DNA from 2 places in the Streptomyces sp. NPDC045701 genome. Region 2 is predicted to be linked to the other one. Evidence: riboswitches for the same ligand, from Rfam matches in the RefSeq annotation. Region 2 holds a riboswitch; the other holds the start of a gene.
What was found. A riboswitch is a leader RNA that binds a small molecule or an ion and turns the genes downstream of it on or off. The one in region 2 is predicted to bind S-adenosylmethionine.
Positions count from the first base shown of each region.

Region 1: linked by a shared signal. The riboswitch ahead of AC07DW_RS21810 (aminotransferase class V-fold PLP-dependent enzyme) and the one ahead of thrC (threonine synthase) in region 2 are both predicted to bind S-adenosylmethionine.

Region 1 covers NZ_JBWKJV010000021.1:66,154-73,226, reverse strand. The annotation lists gene AC07DW_RS21820 (SLC13 family permease) at 1-622, shown strand, start outside; gene AC07DW_RS21815 (glycerate kinase family protein) at 619-1,887, shown strand; gene AC07DW_RS21810 (aminotransferase class V-fold PLP-dependent enzyme) at 1,884-3,242, opposite strand; SAM riboswitch class IV at 3,408-3,525, opposite strand; gene trpD (anthranilate phosphoribosyltransferase) at 3,735-4,799, opposite strand; gene qcrB (cytochrome bc1 complex cytochrome b subunit) at 4,947-6,578, opposite strand; gene qcrA (cytochrome bc1 complex Rieske iron-sulfur subunit) at 6,575-7,073, opposite strand, start outside.
Region 2 covers NZ_JBWKJV010000020.1:3,039-10,111, forward strand. The annotation lists gene AC07DW_RS20880 (alpha,alpha-trehalose-phosphate synthase (UDP-forming)) at 1-1,024, opposite strand, end outside; gene AC07DW_RS20885 (glucosyl-3-phosphoglycerate synthase) at 1,070-2,014, opposite strand; SAM riboswitch class I at 2,147-2,291, shown strand; gene thrC (threonine synthase) at 2,285-3,592, shown strand; gene AC07DW_RS20895 (ubiquitin-like small modifier protein 1) at 3,617-3,895, shown strand; gene AC07DW_RS20900 (cold-shock protein) at 4,335-4,541, shown strand; gene groL (chaperonin GroEL) at 4,852-6,474, shown strand; gene AC07DW_RS20910 (SRPBCC family protein) at 6,608-7,054, shown strand.

The sequences.
Region 1 (7,073 bases), on a different contig from region 2:
CCTGCTGCTGGCCACGGTGGTGGTGCTGTGGTGCAGCGAGCCGCTGCACCGGGTGTCCCCGGCGGTCGTGGCGCTGATCGGCGCGGTGGTGGCCGCGTCGCCGGCGCTGGGGACGGTACGGCTCAAGGACGGCTTGCGGACCGTGCCGTGGCCGCTGCTGCTGTTCATGGCCGCGACGATGGCGATGGGCGTGGCGCTCGCCGACTCGGGGGCGGCGGAGTGGCTGGTGGCGGGCCTGCCGGTGCACGCGCCGCCCTGGCTGTTCCTGACCGGTGTCGTGGTCGTCAGCACGGCCGCGCACCTGGTGCTCCAGTCCCGTTCGGCCCGCTCGTCGGTGCTCGTCCCGCTGGTGGTGGTGGCGGCGTCCGCGGCGGGGGTCAACCCGGTCACCGCCGCGCTCGCCTCGACCGCCGCGGCCGGGTTCTGCCACACGCTGCCGGCGTCGGCGAAGCCCGTCGCGCTCTTCCGTGACGTCCCCGACGGGGTGCCCACCTACACCCCGCGCGACCTGCTGCGGCTGTCGGCGGTGCTCGCCCCGCTCACGGCGGGCCTGGTCCTGTTCTTCGCCCTGACCGTCTGGCCGCTGATCGGCGTGCCCGTCCTCGTGGAGGCCCCCCGATGAGCTACCGCGTCGCCGTCGCCCCGAGCGGCTTCAAGGAGTCCCTGTCGGCGCGGGAGGCCGCCGAGGCCATCGCCGAGGGGGTGCTGCGGGTCCTGCCGGACGCCGAGCTGGACCTGATCCCGCTGGTCGACGGGGGTGAGGGCACGGCCGAGGCGCTGGCCGCCGCGACCGGCGGACGGCTCGTCGCGTGCGCCGCGACCGGCCCGCTGGGCGACCCGCTGGACAGCCGCTTCGCGCTCCTCGGGGACGGCTCGGCGGTCGTGGAGATGGCCGCCGCCGCCGGGCTCGCCCTGGTGCCGCCGGGCCGCCGAGACCCGGGCGCCACGACCACGTACGGCGTCGGCGAGTTGATCCGCGCGGCCCTCGACGCGGGCGCCCGGCGCGTCCTGGTCGGGTGCGGCGACTCGGGCACCTCGGACGGCGGCGCGGGCGCCCTCCAGGCGCTGGGCGTCCGGCTCCTCGACGCGTCCGGCGCCGAACTCCCCCACGGCGGCTCGGCGCTGACCCGGCTCGCGGTCGTCGACCCGCGCGGGCTCGACCCGCGGCTGGTGGACACCGAGCTGCTGGTGGCGTGCAACCCGTACAACGTGCTGTGCGGCGAGCGGGGGGTCGCCCGGGTCTTCGGCCCGCAGAAGGGCGCCACCCCGGCACGGTGCGAGGAGCTGTCGGCCGCCCTGGAGCACTGGGCGGCCGCGCTGACGGCGGCGTGCGCCCCCGGCGTCGACCTGCGGTGCGCCCCCGGCACCGGGGCGTCGGGCGGGCTGGGCGCGGGGCTCGCGGCGGTGGGGGGCCGGCTGCTCCCGCGCTTCGAGGTGCTCCTCGACGGGCTGGACCTGGGCGCCCGGCTGGGCCTCGCCGACCTGGTGGTGACCGGCGAGGGCGCGCTGGACGCCCAGACCGTGCGGGGCAAGGTGCCGGGCGAGGTGGCGCGGCGTGCCCGGGAGGCGGGGGTACCGGTCCTGGCGCTGGCGGGCACGCTGGGCGTGGGCGCCGGGGAGGCGGGGCTCGACGCCTACGAGTCGATCGCGGCCGGCCCGCTGCCGCTGCCGGAGGCGCTGGACCGGGCCGCCGAGCTGCTCGCGGACGCCGCCGAACGGGCGCTGCGCACGGTCCTGGTGGGCACCCGGCTCAGGGCCCCTCGCCGGGTCCCGGCCGGGCTCGCCGACCCGGCGGGGTCAGGACACGCCCCGGGCCGTGTCCGCGACGTCCCGCCCGGCCCGCGACGCCCGGCGGGCGGACGCCGATACGTTCCGGACACTCCCTAGCCTCGGTCGGGCACGCAACGCCCGTCCTCCGTACGGTAGTTCCAGCGAGCCCCGTCCCGGACGAGTTCCTTCACGGCCCGGACGAACCGGTCGACGTGCTCGTCCGGCGTCCCCGCCCCGAAGCTGACGCGGATGGCGTTCAGCGAGGTGGCCCCGCCGTCCGGGGCGCCGCACTCGCCGACGTCCTGCGGGTCGCCGCCCAGCAGGGTGCGCACCAGCGGGTGGGCGCAGAACAGTCCGTCCCGGACACCGATGCCGTACTCGGCCGAGAGGGCCGCCGCGAAGTGCGAGCTGTTCCAGCCCCGTACGACGAAGGAGATGACGCCCACCCGGGGCGCGTCTTCGCCGAACAGCGACAGCACCTTCACCTCCGGCACCTCGGCGAGCCCCGCGCGCACCTTGCCGATCAGGTACTGCTCGCGGGCCACCAGGTCGTCGAACCCGGCCTCGGTGAGCGCCTTGCAGGCGGACGCGACGGCGTAGACGCCGATGACGTTGGGGGAACCGGCCTCGTGGCGGGCCGGGGTGGTGTGCCACTCGACGTCCACCCCGCCGTCGGCGCGCCGGGCGACCTTGCGGGAGGCGCCGCCGCCGGCCAGGTACGGGTCGGCGTCCCGCAGCCAGTCGGCCCGTCCCGCGAGGACGCCGGAGCCGAACGGGGCGTACAGCTTGTGCCCGGAGAACGCCACCCAGTCGACGTCCAGGTCCCGCACCGAGACCGGGTGGTGGGGTGCCAGCTGCGCGGCGTCCAGGACGATGCGGGCGCCGTGGGCGTGGGCGGCGGCGGCCAGCTCGCGTACCGGCCACAACTCACCGGTCACGTTCGACGCACCGGTCACGCAGACCAGCGCCGGCCCGTGGGGGTCCCGGTCCGCCAGCGCCCGCTCCAGCGTCCGGACCGCCTCTTCCGGCGTCCGGGGCGCGTCGAGGTACGTGACCGTCGCGTCCTTCCACGGCAGCAGCGAGGCGTGGTGCTCGGTCTCGAAGACGAAGACCTGGCAGCCGGCGGGCAGCGCGGCGGCCAGCAGGTTCAGCGAGTCGGTGGTCGACCGGGTGAAGACGACCTGGTCGCCCTCCCGGCAGTCGAGGAACTCCGCCACCGCGGCGCGGCTGTTCTCGAACAGGTCGGTCGACAGCTGCGACAGGTACCCGGCACCCCGGTGCACGCTGCCGTAGTACGGCGCGTACGCGGCCACGTCGTCCCACACCCGCTGGAGGGCCGGCGCGCTGGCGGCGTAGTCGAGCGCGGCGTAGGTGACCTCGCCCCCGGTGACGAGCGGCACGGTGACATCCCGCCCCAGAACGGGCAGCGGGGCACAAACGGACTGGTCGGCGGCAAGGGTGGAGACAGACATGGCGAACTCCCGTACAGGGCAGGCGAACTCGTCGCGTCGGCGCACGAGGGTGCGGCGCGGCGAGAGGAGAAGAAGGGGGTACCGAAGAAGGGGCTGATACGCCCTATCGCATTCGCTTGCTCACGAGACTGCTCCCTTGAGGACCAGGACCCCAGGGTGTGCAGGGGTCCGCGCTTGCCACAGACTTCGCCGCCTGCGGCCTGGTCTTCACCCGGGGCACCCCGCCACGGACGGAGGGTTGCCGGACAGCGGGCCGGGGCCGTAGTCGCTGTCACTCATGACCTGCCGAGAAGTTAAACCACGTGATCGCCCGCACGCAAGCCGTGTCCGGATCCCGGGACACCGGCCCTCGGCCGGACGACGACCGGCACGGACCCCGCGGGGCCGCCGCCGCGGGGTACGGGCGGCGCCCGGCGGGCCCCGCCCGTACGCCCGACACCACCGGCCCGGTGCGGGCCGTCGTCCACGACCGTCACGGGCCCGGAGGGGCCGTCACGCGTTGCTGGCGGCCACCCAGCGGTCCAGCGCCGCCCGCGCAGCACCGGAGTCGATCGCCTCGGCCGCGCGGGTGATGCCCGCCCCGATCCGCTCGGTCAGCGGGGCGTCGGACGGCTCCAGCGCGACCAGGGCCGCCGCCGCGTTCAGCAGCACCGCGTCCCGCACGGGCCCGGTCTCCCCGGCCAGTATCCGCCGGGCCACGTCGGCGTTGTACGAGGCGTCCGCGCCGCGCAGCGCCTCCACGGGCACGAGGCCGATGCCGACGTCCCGCGGGTCGAACGTCTCCTCGCGCACCGCGCCGTCGCGGACTACCCACACCTTCGAAGTGGCGGTGGTGGTCAGCTCGTCCAGCCCGTCGTCACCGCGGAACACCAGCGCGGAGGAGCCGCGCTCGGCGAGCACACCGGCCATGATGGGGGCCATCCGGGCGTCGGCGACACCGGTCGCCTGGGCCTTGACCCGCGCCGGGTTGGTGAGCGGGCCGAGGAAGTTGAACGTGGTCCGGATGCCGAGCTCCTTGCGGGCCGCCGCCACGTACCGCAGCGCCGGGTGGAACCGCACGGCGAAGCAGAACGTGATGCCGGCCTCCTCGGCGACCTCGGCGACCCGCCGGGGCGTCAGGTCCAGGTTGACACCCAGCTTCTCCAGCACGTCGGAGGACCCGGAGGCGGAGGAGGCGGCGCGGTTGCCGTGCTTGACGACCTTGGCGCCGGTACCGGCGACGACGATCGCGGACATGGTGGAGATGTTGACGGTCCTGGCGCCGTCGCCGCCGGTGCCGACGAGGTCCACGGCCGGGCCGGGCACCTCGATCACGTTCGCGTGCGCGTACATGGCGCGGACCAGGCCGGTGATCTCCTCGACGGTCTCGCCCTTCGCGCGCAGGGCGACCGCGAACCCGGCGATCTGGGCGTCGGTGGCCTCACCGCGCATGATCCGGTCCATCGCCCACGCCGTGTCGTCGGCGCTCCGGTCGCGCCCCTCCAGCAGGGCGTTCAGGACGTCGGGCCACGAGCGGCCCGCCGCGATGTCTCCTCCAGCGGGGTGCACAGCGCTCATGGTCGCTCCTGGTGTCTTCGTACCGGGGTGTACGGGGCGTACAGGGATGACCACCACCCTATCCATCCCCGGGCACGGCAAAGAGCCCCGTCCAGCGAATGGACGGGGCTCGATGCTGTGGCGACCTGGGGCCGGGACGTCAGGTGATCAGTGGTGGCCGTGGCCGCTGGTGATCTCCTTGTACTCCTCGACGGAGGGCTTGGGGATCTGGTTCCCCTCGCCGTAGTAGCCCTTGCTGAGCTTCGCCCGGAGCTTCTGCGAACGGGACGGCTTGCGCTCGACACCGTTCTCGTCGACCGACGGGCCGATCTCGGCCGGCGTGTACTGCTCGTGCGCGGTGAGCGCGTGCAGCTGGGCCTGGCTGAGCGGCTCGTGGATCTCGACGAACTCACCGTGCGGCAGGCGCTTGATGATGCCGGACTCGCGTCCGTGCAGCACCTTGTCCTTGTCGCGCCGCTGGAGACCGAGGCAGATCCGCTTGGTGACGATGAACGCGATGACCGGGCCGAGGAAGAAGAAGATCCGCACGAACCAGGTGATGGCGTTGATCGACAGGTGGAAGTGGGTGGCGAAGATGTCGTTGCCACCACCGACCAGCATGATCATGTACGCGGTGACCCAGGCGACACCCAGAGCGGTCCGGGTCGGCGCGTTGCGCGGCCGGTCCAGCAGGTGGTGCTCCCGCTTGTCGCCGGTGATCCACGACTCGATGAACGGGTAGAGCGCGATCGCGGCCAGCATGACACCGAAGACCACCAGCGGGATGAGCACGCCCAGCACGAGCGTGTGACCCCAGAGGCGGATCTCCCAGCCCGGCATCACTCGGACGAGGCCCTCGGCGAAGCCCATGTACCAGTCGGGCTGGGCGCCGGTGGACACCTGGTCCGGGCGGTACGGGCCCATGGTCCAGATCGGGTTGATCGTGAACAGGGCGGAGATGACCGCGATGACACCGAAGACCAGGAAGAAGAAGCCTCCGGCCTTGGCCATGTAGACCGGCAGCAGCGGCATGCCGACGACGTTCTTGTTCGTCCGGCCGGGGCCGGGGAACTGGGTGTGCTTGTGGTAGAAGACCAGGATCAGGTGCGCCACCACGAGGCCGAGCATGATGCCCGGCAGCAGCAGGATGTGGATCGAGTAGAACCGGGCGATGATGTCGTGGCCCGGGAACTCGCCGCCGAACAGGAACATCGAGATGTACGTGCCGACGATCGGCATGGACAGGATCGCGCCCTGCGTGAAGCGGACACCGGTGCCGGAGAGCAGGTCGTCCGGGAGCGAGTAACCGGTGAAACCGGTGAACATGCCCAGGACGAACAGCAGGAAGCCGAACAGCCAGTTGATCTCACGCGGCTTGCGGAACGCGCCGGTGAAGAAGACGCGCATCATGTGCACGAACATGCCGGCGAGGAAGACCACGGCGGCCCAGTGGTGGATCTGCCGGATGAGCAGGCCACCGCGGACGTCGAAGCTGATGTCCAGGGTCGAGGCGTACGCCTCGGTCATCCGGATGCCGTGCATCGGGACGTACGAGCCGTGGTACTCGATCTCGTTCATGCTCGGGTGGAAGAACAGCGTCAGATACACACCCGTGAGGATGATGATCAGGAAGCTGTAGAGGCAGATCTCACCGAGCATGAAGGACCAGTGGTCCGGGAAGATCTTCCGCATGTTGGCCTTGGCCAGGCTGTAGATGCCCAGCCGGCCGTCGGCCCAGTCGGCTACCCGCTCGCCGGCGGGCGCCTTGCGCTTGGCGTCGCTTGCGGTCGTGGTGCTCATCCGCGCTCCCAGAATGCAGGGCCGACGGGCTCGTCGAAGTCGCCGAGCGCCTCGAGGAAGCCCTTGTCGTTCACACCGATCCGCAGCTGCGGAAGGGGATGACCGGCGGGGCCGAAGATGACGCGGGCGCCGTCGGAGAGGTCGAAGGTGGACTGGTGGCACGGGCAGAGGACGTGGTGGGTCTGCTGCTCGTACAGGGAGATCGGGCAGCCCACGTGGGTGCAGATCTTGGAGAAGGCGACGATGCCCTCGTGCGACCACTCCAGCTCGCGCTTGTCCTTGATGTCCTCCGGCTGGATCCGGACGATCATCAGGGCATCCTTGGCGATCTTGTTGCTGAAGTCGTGGTCGTCCTCCTCCAGGCCCTGGGGCTTGGCGAAGGTCAGGGAGCCCACCGCGACGTCCTCGGGACGCAGCGGCTCGTTGGTGTTCATGTTGATGAGCTGCTTGCCCTTGGCCCATCCGGTGTGGAAGAGCTTCTTCTCGGGCAGCGGA
Region 2 (7,073 bases):
GGGCGGTGTACTCGCGGTAGACGGGCAGGTCCTGGCGGGAGGGGTAGGCGAACGCCAGGTGCACCACGCGCTCGTGCCACTCGGGGTGCTCGGCCAGCAGGTGCCGGTAGGCCAGCAGGCCGCGGACGATGTTCTTGGACAGTTCCGTGCGGTCGACGCGGACGATCGTCCTGCGGTCCGGGCCGATCTGCTCGCGCAGCATCGCCATCCGGTCGTCCACGTCCGGGCGCCGGGACCGTTCGCGGAGGAAGTCGCCGTCCGCGCCGAGGCCGTGCACACCCAGGTGGGTGCGGTGGGCCTGCCCGTGCGACTGGTACCGCACGCTCGGCGACTGGTCCTTCGGCCAGTGCGTCGTCACGTCCATGTCCCGCAGGGACGCCGCGCAGCAGTCCTGGAACGCCTTCAGCCAGCGCCAGGTCAGGAAGCCGAGCCGGTCCGCGCCGAGCATGCCCAGGAGGAGTTCCTCGGCGATGTCGTCGGGGAGCATGGAGAAGTACTCCGGCGGTGCCCACGGCGTGTGCGAGAAGTGCCCGATGCGCAGGTCGGGGCGGAGCTCGCGGAGCATGCCGGGGACGAGGGCCAGGTGGTAGTCCTGGACGATCACGACCGCGCCGTCCGCCGCCTCCTCGGCGAGCGCCTCGGCGAAGGCGCGGTTGTAGAGGCGGTAGGACGCCCACCGGCGGCGGAACTCCGCGTCGAAGACCGGTTCCAGTGGCGTCTGGTACAGCATGTGGTTCACGAACCACAGCACGGAGTTCGCGATGCCGTTGTACGCGTCCGCGTGCACCGCCGCGTCGATGTCGAGCATCTTCACGCCCGGCTCGGCCGCGACGCCCTGCCGCACCGCCTGCCGGTCGCCGTCGCTCAGCGCCGCGCACACCCACAGGGCGCCCGCCTCCGGCCCGATCGCGGACAGTCCCGACACCAGTCCGCCCCCGCCGCGCCGGGCGTCGAACGTCCCGTCCTCACGTGGCACGTAGCTGACGGGACCGCGGTTCGAGGCGACAAGAATCTGGGCTGCCATGGAGACGAACCTAGCCCGTAGCGGAAACGCTCAAACGTACGGCGCTCACGCCACGCGCCGGTGCCGCGCGTACTCGGCCACCTCGGTCATCGGCGGGCGCTCCTCGGTGTCGACGTCATGGGTGCGCGGGACGAAGCCCGCGTCCCCGCGGTCGAACTGCGTCAGCCGCGGCCGCACCAGGTGCCCGCGCGACAGCCGCAGCTGCGCCGTGCGGTAGATCGCCGCCGCCATCCGGCCCAGTGCCCGCTCGTCCTGGTGCCGGTGCTTGCGCACCCCCACGTCCACCTGCGCCAGGGCGTCGAGGCCCACGGTGTGCAGGGCGTCCACCAGCAGGCCGAGCTCCACCCCGTACCCCACCGGGAAGGGGAGCCGTTCCAGCAGCGAGCGGCGCGCCGCGTACTCGCCGCCCAGCGGCTGCACGAATCCGGCCAGCCGCGGCCAGTGCAGGTTCAGCAGCGGCCGCGCCACCAGCTCGGTCACCCGGCCGCCCTGGCCGGGCGAGCCGGCCAGGGGCCGGTCGTACATGGCCTTGACGAACTGGACGGACGGGTCGGTGAGGAGCGGGCCGACGATCCCGGTGACGAAGTCGGCCGAGAAGTCGCGCAGGTCGGCGTCGACGAAGCAGACGATGTCGCCGCTGGTGGCGAGGAGGGAGCGCCACAGGACCTCGCCCTTGCCGGGGAGCGCGGGTATGCGGGGGAGGATGGCGTCCCGGTGCACCACGCGCGCCCCGGCCGCGGCGGCGACCTCCGAGGTCCGGTCGGTGGAGCCCGAGTCGATCACCACGAGTTCGTCGACGAGCGGGACGGGGCCGGACATCAGTTCGCGGCGGACGACGGTGACGATGTCGCCGACCGTCGCCTCCTCGTTCAGCGCCGGCAGGACGACACTGACGGTCGTGCCGTGCTTGGCCGCGAGCAGCCGGTCGAGCGGTCGATCGGCCACGGACCAGGACCGCCGCTCCAGCCAGCGCTCCACCTCTTCCAGCACGTGATCTCCATCTCGCGTATCGGACGACCGTCTCGAGCGTCCAGGGGTTCGGTTACAGTCTTGAACAACGCGGACGACCGTCGTATGTCGGGTCCCCGCGTTGGCTGCACAAGCACCGCCACAATCGAATACCGCTCATCCAGAGGGGCAGAGGGACACGGCCCGTTGAAGCCCCGGCAACCCTCCAGTCGGCACTCGCAACGTCTTGCGCGAGGCCCCGGCTAGGGAAGGTGCCAAATCCGTCTCATGGCGAAGTGCGCCATGAGGAAGATGAGGAGAAAGGGCCTCGCCTCCATGGCTGTACAGACTGTCGCCACCGCCAAGAACGTCGACCTCGGGCCTGCTTCCGCCCTCTCCTGTCGCGAATGCGGCGAGCGTTTCGAGCTCGGTCCCATTTTCGCCTGTGAGCTGTGTTTCGGGCCTCTAGAGATCGCCTACGACCTGCCGGTCGGCGACCCCGAGGCGCTCCGCGAGCGGATCGAGGCCGGACCCGCGAACATCTGGCGGTACGCGCCGCTGCTGCCCGTCCCGGCGGACGTCGCCGGCAAGCCGAACCTGAACCCCGGCTGGACCAAGCTCGTCCAGGCCGACAACCTGGCGCGTGAGCTGGGCGTCGAGCCGGGCAAGCTGTTCGTCAAGGACGACTCGGGCAACCCGACGCACTCCTTCAAGGACCGGGTCGTCGCCCAGGCCCTGGAGGCCGCCCGCGCCTTCGGCTTCACCACCCTGTCCTGCTCCTCCACCGGCAACCTGGCGGGTGCCGTCGGCGCCGCCGCCGCCCGTGCCGGCTTCCGGTCCTGCGTGTTCATCCCGCACGACCTGGAGCAGGGCAAGGTCGTCATGGCCGCCGTCTACGGCGGTGACCTCGTCGGCATCGAGGGCACCTACGACGACGTCAACCGTTTCTGCTCCGAGCTCATCGGCGACCCGCTGGGCGAGGGCTGGGGCTTCGTGAACGTCAACCTGCGGCCGTACTACGCCGAGGGGTCGAAGACCCTCGCGTACGAGATCTGCGAGCAGCTTGGCTGGCGGCTGCCCGACCAGCTGGTGATCCCGATCGCGTCCGGCTCGCAGCTGACGAAGATCGACAAGGGGTTGCAGGAGCTGATCAAGCTGGGTCTGGTCGAGGACAGGCCGTACAAGATCTTCGGTGCCCAGGCGGAGGGCTGCTCCCCGGTGTCGGCGGCCTTCAAGGCCGGCCACGACGTCGTACGCCCCCAGAAGCCGAACACCATCGCCAAGTCGCTCGCCATCGGCAACCCGGCGGACGGCCCGTACGTCCTGGACATCGCCCGCCGCACCGGCGGAGCGGTGGAGGACGTCGACGACGAGCAGGTGGTCGACGCGATCAAGCTGCTGGCCCGTACGGAGGGCATCTTCGCCGAGACGGCGGGTGGTGTCACCGTGGGCGTGACGAGGAAGCTGATCGAGGCGGGCGCCCTGGACCCGTCGCTGACCACCGTCGTGCTCAACACGGGCGACGGCCTGAAGACCCTCGACGCGGTGGCCCCGACCACCGGCCCGACCGCGACCATCCGCCCGAGCCTGGACGCGTTCCGCGCCGCCGGCCTCGCCTGAACGACTGAAAGGCAGCACCACGACATGAGCGTCAACGTCCGCATCCCCACCATCCTCCGCACGTACACGGGCGGCCAGGCCGAGGTCACGGCGGAGGGCGCGACCCTCTCCGAGGTCATCGAGTCGCTGGAGAAGAACCACCCGGGCATCGCCGCCCGCGTCCTGGACGACCAGGGCAAGCTGCGCCGCTTCGTGAACGTGTACGTCAACGACGACGACGTGCGTTTCGAGGACGGTCTGGGGACCGCCACGCCCGACGGCGCGGGCGTGTCGATCATCCCGGCCGTGGCGGGCGGCTGCTGACGTACCCGGCGCGACGGACGTTGCCCCCTCCGCGAGAGAAGCGGAGGGGGCAATTCTGCATGGTTGAGCGCGGTAGAGTTGGGGAAGTCCCCGCCGCCGCCTGTGCCGGACGCATATGAAATAGTGCGCGGCCGCGACGAGATGCAGTCAATGTACCCCCGCGAGTTGTGTCATTTGCGCCCTTTGCCGGGCCCGACTTGCCCGGGATTCTGGCCCCTTCGGCCACATTTTCCGTTCACCCGTGCTCGGAATTCTCGTCCGATTGACCTGTTGCAGACGGCAGTTGGGCAGATACATTCAGCGGCGGTCGACGCGTTCCGGCGCACGCCCGCTGGGGCATCTCCAGGCTCCCAGGGCCTGGGAACTGTCTGCGGGTGAGGTCTGACCCGGGTCCGCGAAGTGCGGTCCTGTGCAAGGGCCAGTAATAGGGGAGTTAGGCATGGCTCAGGGCACCGTCAAGTGGTTCAACGCGGAGAAGGGGTACGGCTTCATCGCGGTCGACGGTGGTGCGGATGTTTTCGTCCACTACAGCGCGATCCAGATGGACGGCTACCGCACCCTTGAAGAAGGTCAGCGAGTGGAGTTCGAGATCTCGCAGGGCCAGAAGGGTCCGCAGGCGGACATGGTCAAGCTCGCCGCCGGCTGAGAGCCGCGTCGCGATCGACCGACCATCGACTGTCGACATCGCAAGTGCCGAGGGGCTCGCGTTCCAGGGGACGCGGGCCCCTCGCGCGCGTCCGGACGCCGCCCCGGATCCATGGGGGGCGCTTGCACTCGCATGGGTCGAGTGCTAATCATTGGCGTTAGCACTCTGAAGGTGAGAGTGACAACGAAGGACCGGGTCGGCGAGGTCCGCAGGCCAGTGGGGCAAGGAACCACTTCAGGCAGGCAGACCGTCCGTCGCGGGCGCCAGCGCGGTCCGGAGCATCCACCCCAGTCCGGGAGGACCACTTCACATGGCCAAGATCATCGCGTTCGACGAGGAGGCACGGCGCGGCCTCGAGCGCGGCATGAACCAGCTCGCCGACGCCGTCAAGGTGACCCTGGGCCCCAAGGGTCGCAACGTCGTCCTCGAGAAGAAGTGGGGCGCCCCCACGATCACCAACGATGGTGTATCCATCGCCAAGGAGATCGAGCTCGAGGACCCGTACGAGAAGATCGGCGCCGAGCTGGTCAAGGAAGTCGCCAAGAAGACGGACGACGTCGCCGGTGACGGTACGACCACCGCCACCGTCCTCGCCCAGGCGCTCGTCCGCGAGGGTCTGCGCAACGTCGCCGCCGGCGCCAACCCGATGGCCCTCAAGCGCGGCATCGAGACCGCCGTCGAGGCCGTCTCCGGCGCGCTGCTGGAGCAGGCGAAGGATGTCGAGACCAAGGAGCAGATCGCTTCCACGGCCTCCATCTCCGCCGCCGACACCCAGATCGGCGAGCTCATCGCCGAGGCGATGGACAAGGTCGGCAAGGAAGGCGTCATCACCGTCGAGGAGTCCCAGACCTTCGGTCTGGAGCTGGAGCTCACCGAGGGTATGCGCTTCGACAAGGGCTACATCTCGGCGTACTTCGCCACCGACATGGAGCGTATGGAGGCGTCGCTCGACGACCCGTACATCCTGATCGTCAACTCCAAGATCTCCTCGGTGAAGGACCTGCTCCCGCTGCTGGAGAAGGTCATGCAGTCCGGCAAGCCGCTGCTGATCATCGCCGAGGACGTCGAGGGCGAGGCCCTGTCGACCCTGGTCGTCAACAAGATCCGTGGCACCTTCAAGTCCGTCGCCGTCAAGGCCCCGGGCTTCGGCGACCGCCGCAAGGCCATGCTGAACGACATCGCCATCCTCACCGGTGGCCAGGTCATCTCCGAGGAGGTCGGCCTCAAGCTCGAGAACGCCGGCCTGGACCTGCTGGGCCGCGCCCGCAAGGTCGTCATCACCAAGGACGAGACCACGATCGTCGACGGTGCCGGTGAGAGCGACCAGGTCGCGGGTCGCGTCAACCAGATCCGTGCCGAGATCGAGAACTCCGACTCGGACTACGACCGCGAGAAGCTCCAGGAGCGCCTGGCGAAGCTGGCCGGCGGCGTGGCCGTCATCAAGGCCGGTGCCGCCACCGAGGTCGAGCTCAAGGAGCGCAAGCACCGCATCGAGGACGCGGTGCGCAACGCCAAGGCCGCCGTCGAGGAGGGCATCGTCGCCGGTGGTGGCGTGGCCCTGCTCCAGGCGTCCAGCGTCTTCGAGAAGCTGGAGCTCGAGGGTGACGAGGCGACCGGTGCCAACATCGTGCGCCTGGCGCTCGAGGCCCCGCTGAAGCAGATCGCCGTCAACGGTGGTCTCGAGGGTGGCGTCATCGTCGAGAAGGTGCGCAACCTGCCCGTCGGACACGGCCTGAACGCCGCGACCGGCGAGTACGTCGACATGATCGCCGAGGGCATCATCGACCCCGCCAAGGTGACCCGTTCCGCTCTGCAGAACGCGGCCTCCATCGCGGCGCTGTTCCTCACCACCGAGGCCGTCATCGCCGACAAGCCGGAGAAGGCCGCGGCCGGTGCTCCGGGCGGCATGCCGGGCGGTGACATGGACTTCTGATCCTCACGGATCGGACGCAGTCCGCTCGTTCCGAGGGCGGTACCCCCACTCCCAGGGGGTACCGCCCTCGGGCGTTCACCGGGTGCCGTCCCGCCCCGGGGCCGGGCCGCCGAGGACGACCTACGCTGGGACCATGGCCGTCGACGTCCTGACCGAGACCGTGATCGACGCCCCGTGCGACACCGTCGCCGCGTACGCCGCCGATCCGTCGAACGCGCCCGAGTGGTACGTCAACATCGTCTCGGTCGAGTGGGAGACGGTGTCCGAGGTCGCGGTCGGGGCCAGGGCCGCGTTCGTGGCCCGCTTCCTGGGGCGGCGACTCGTTCACACGTACGAGATCGTCGCCTACGAGCCCGGCCGGCGCCTGGCGATGCGCGCGGACCAGGGACCGTTCCCGATGGAGACCACGTACACCTGGGAGCCGTACGGAGAGGACGGCACCCGCACCCGCATGACCCTCCGCAACCGGGGCGGAGGCAGCAGCCGCGTCCTGGCCGCCGCGATGCGCCGCGCCGGCCGCAAGGACCTCGCGCTGCTGCGGCACCTGATGGAGACGCGGTACGGCCCCGGAGCCTCATGAGCCCGGGACCGCGCGTCGC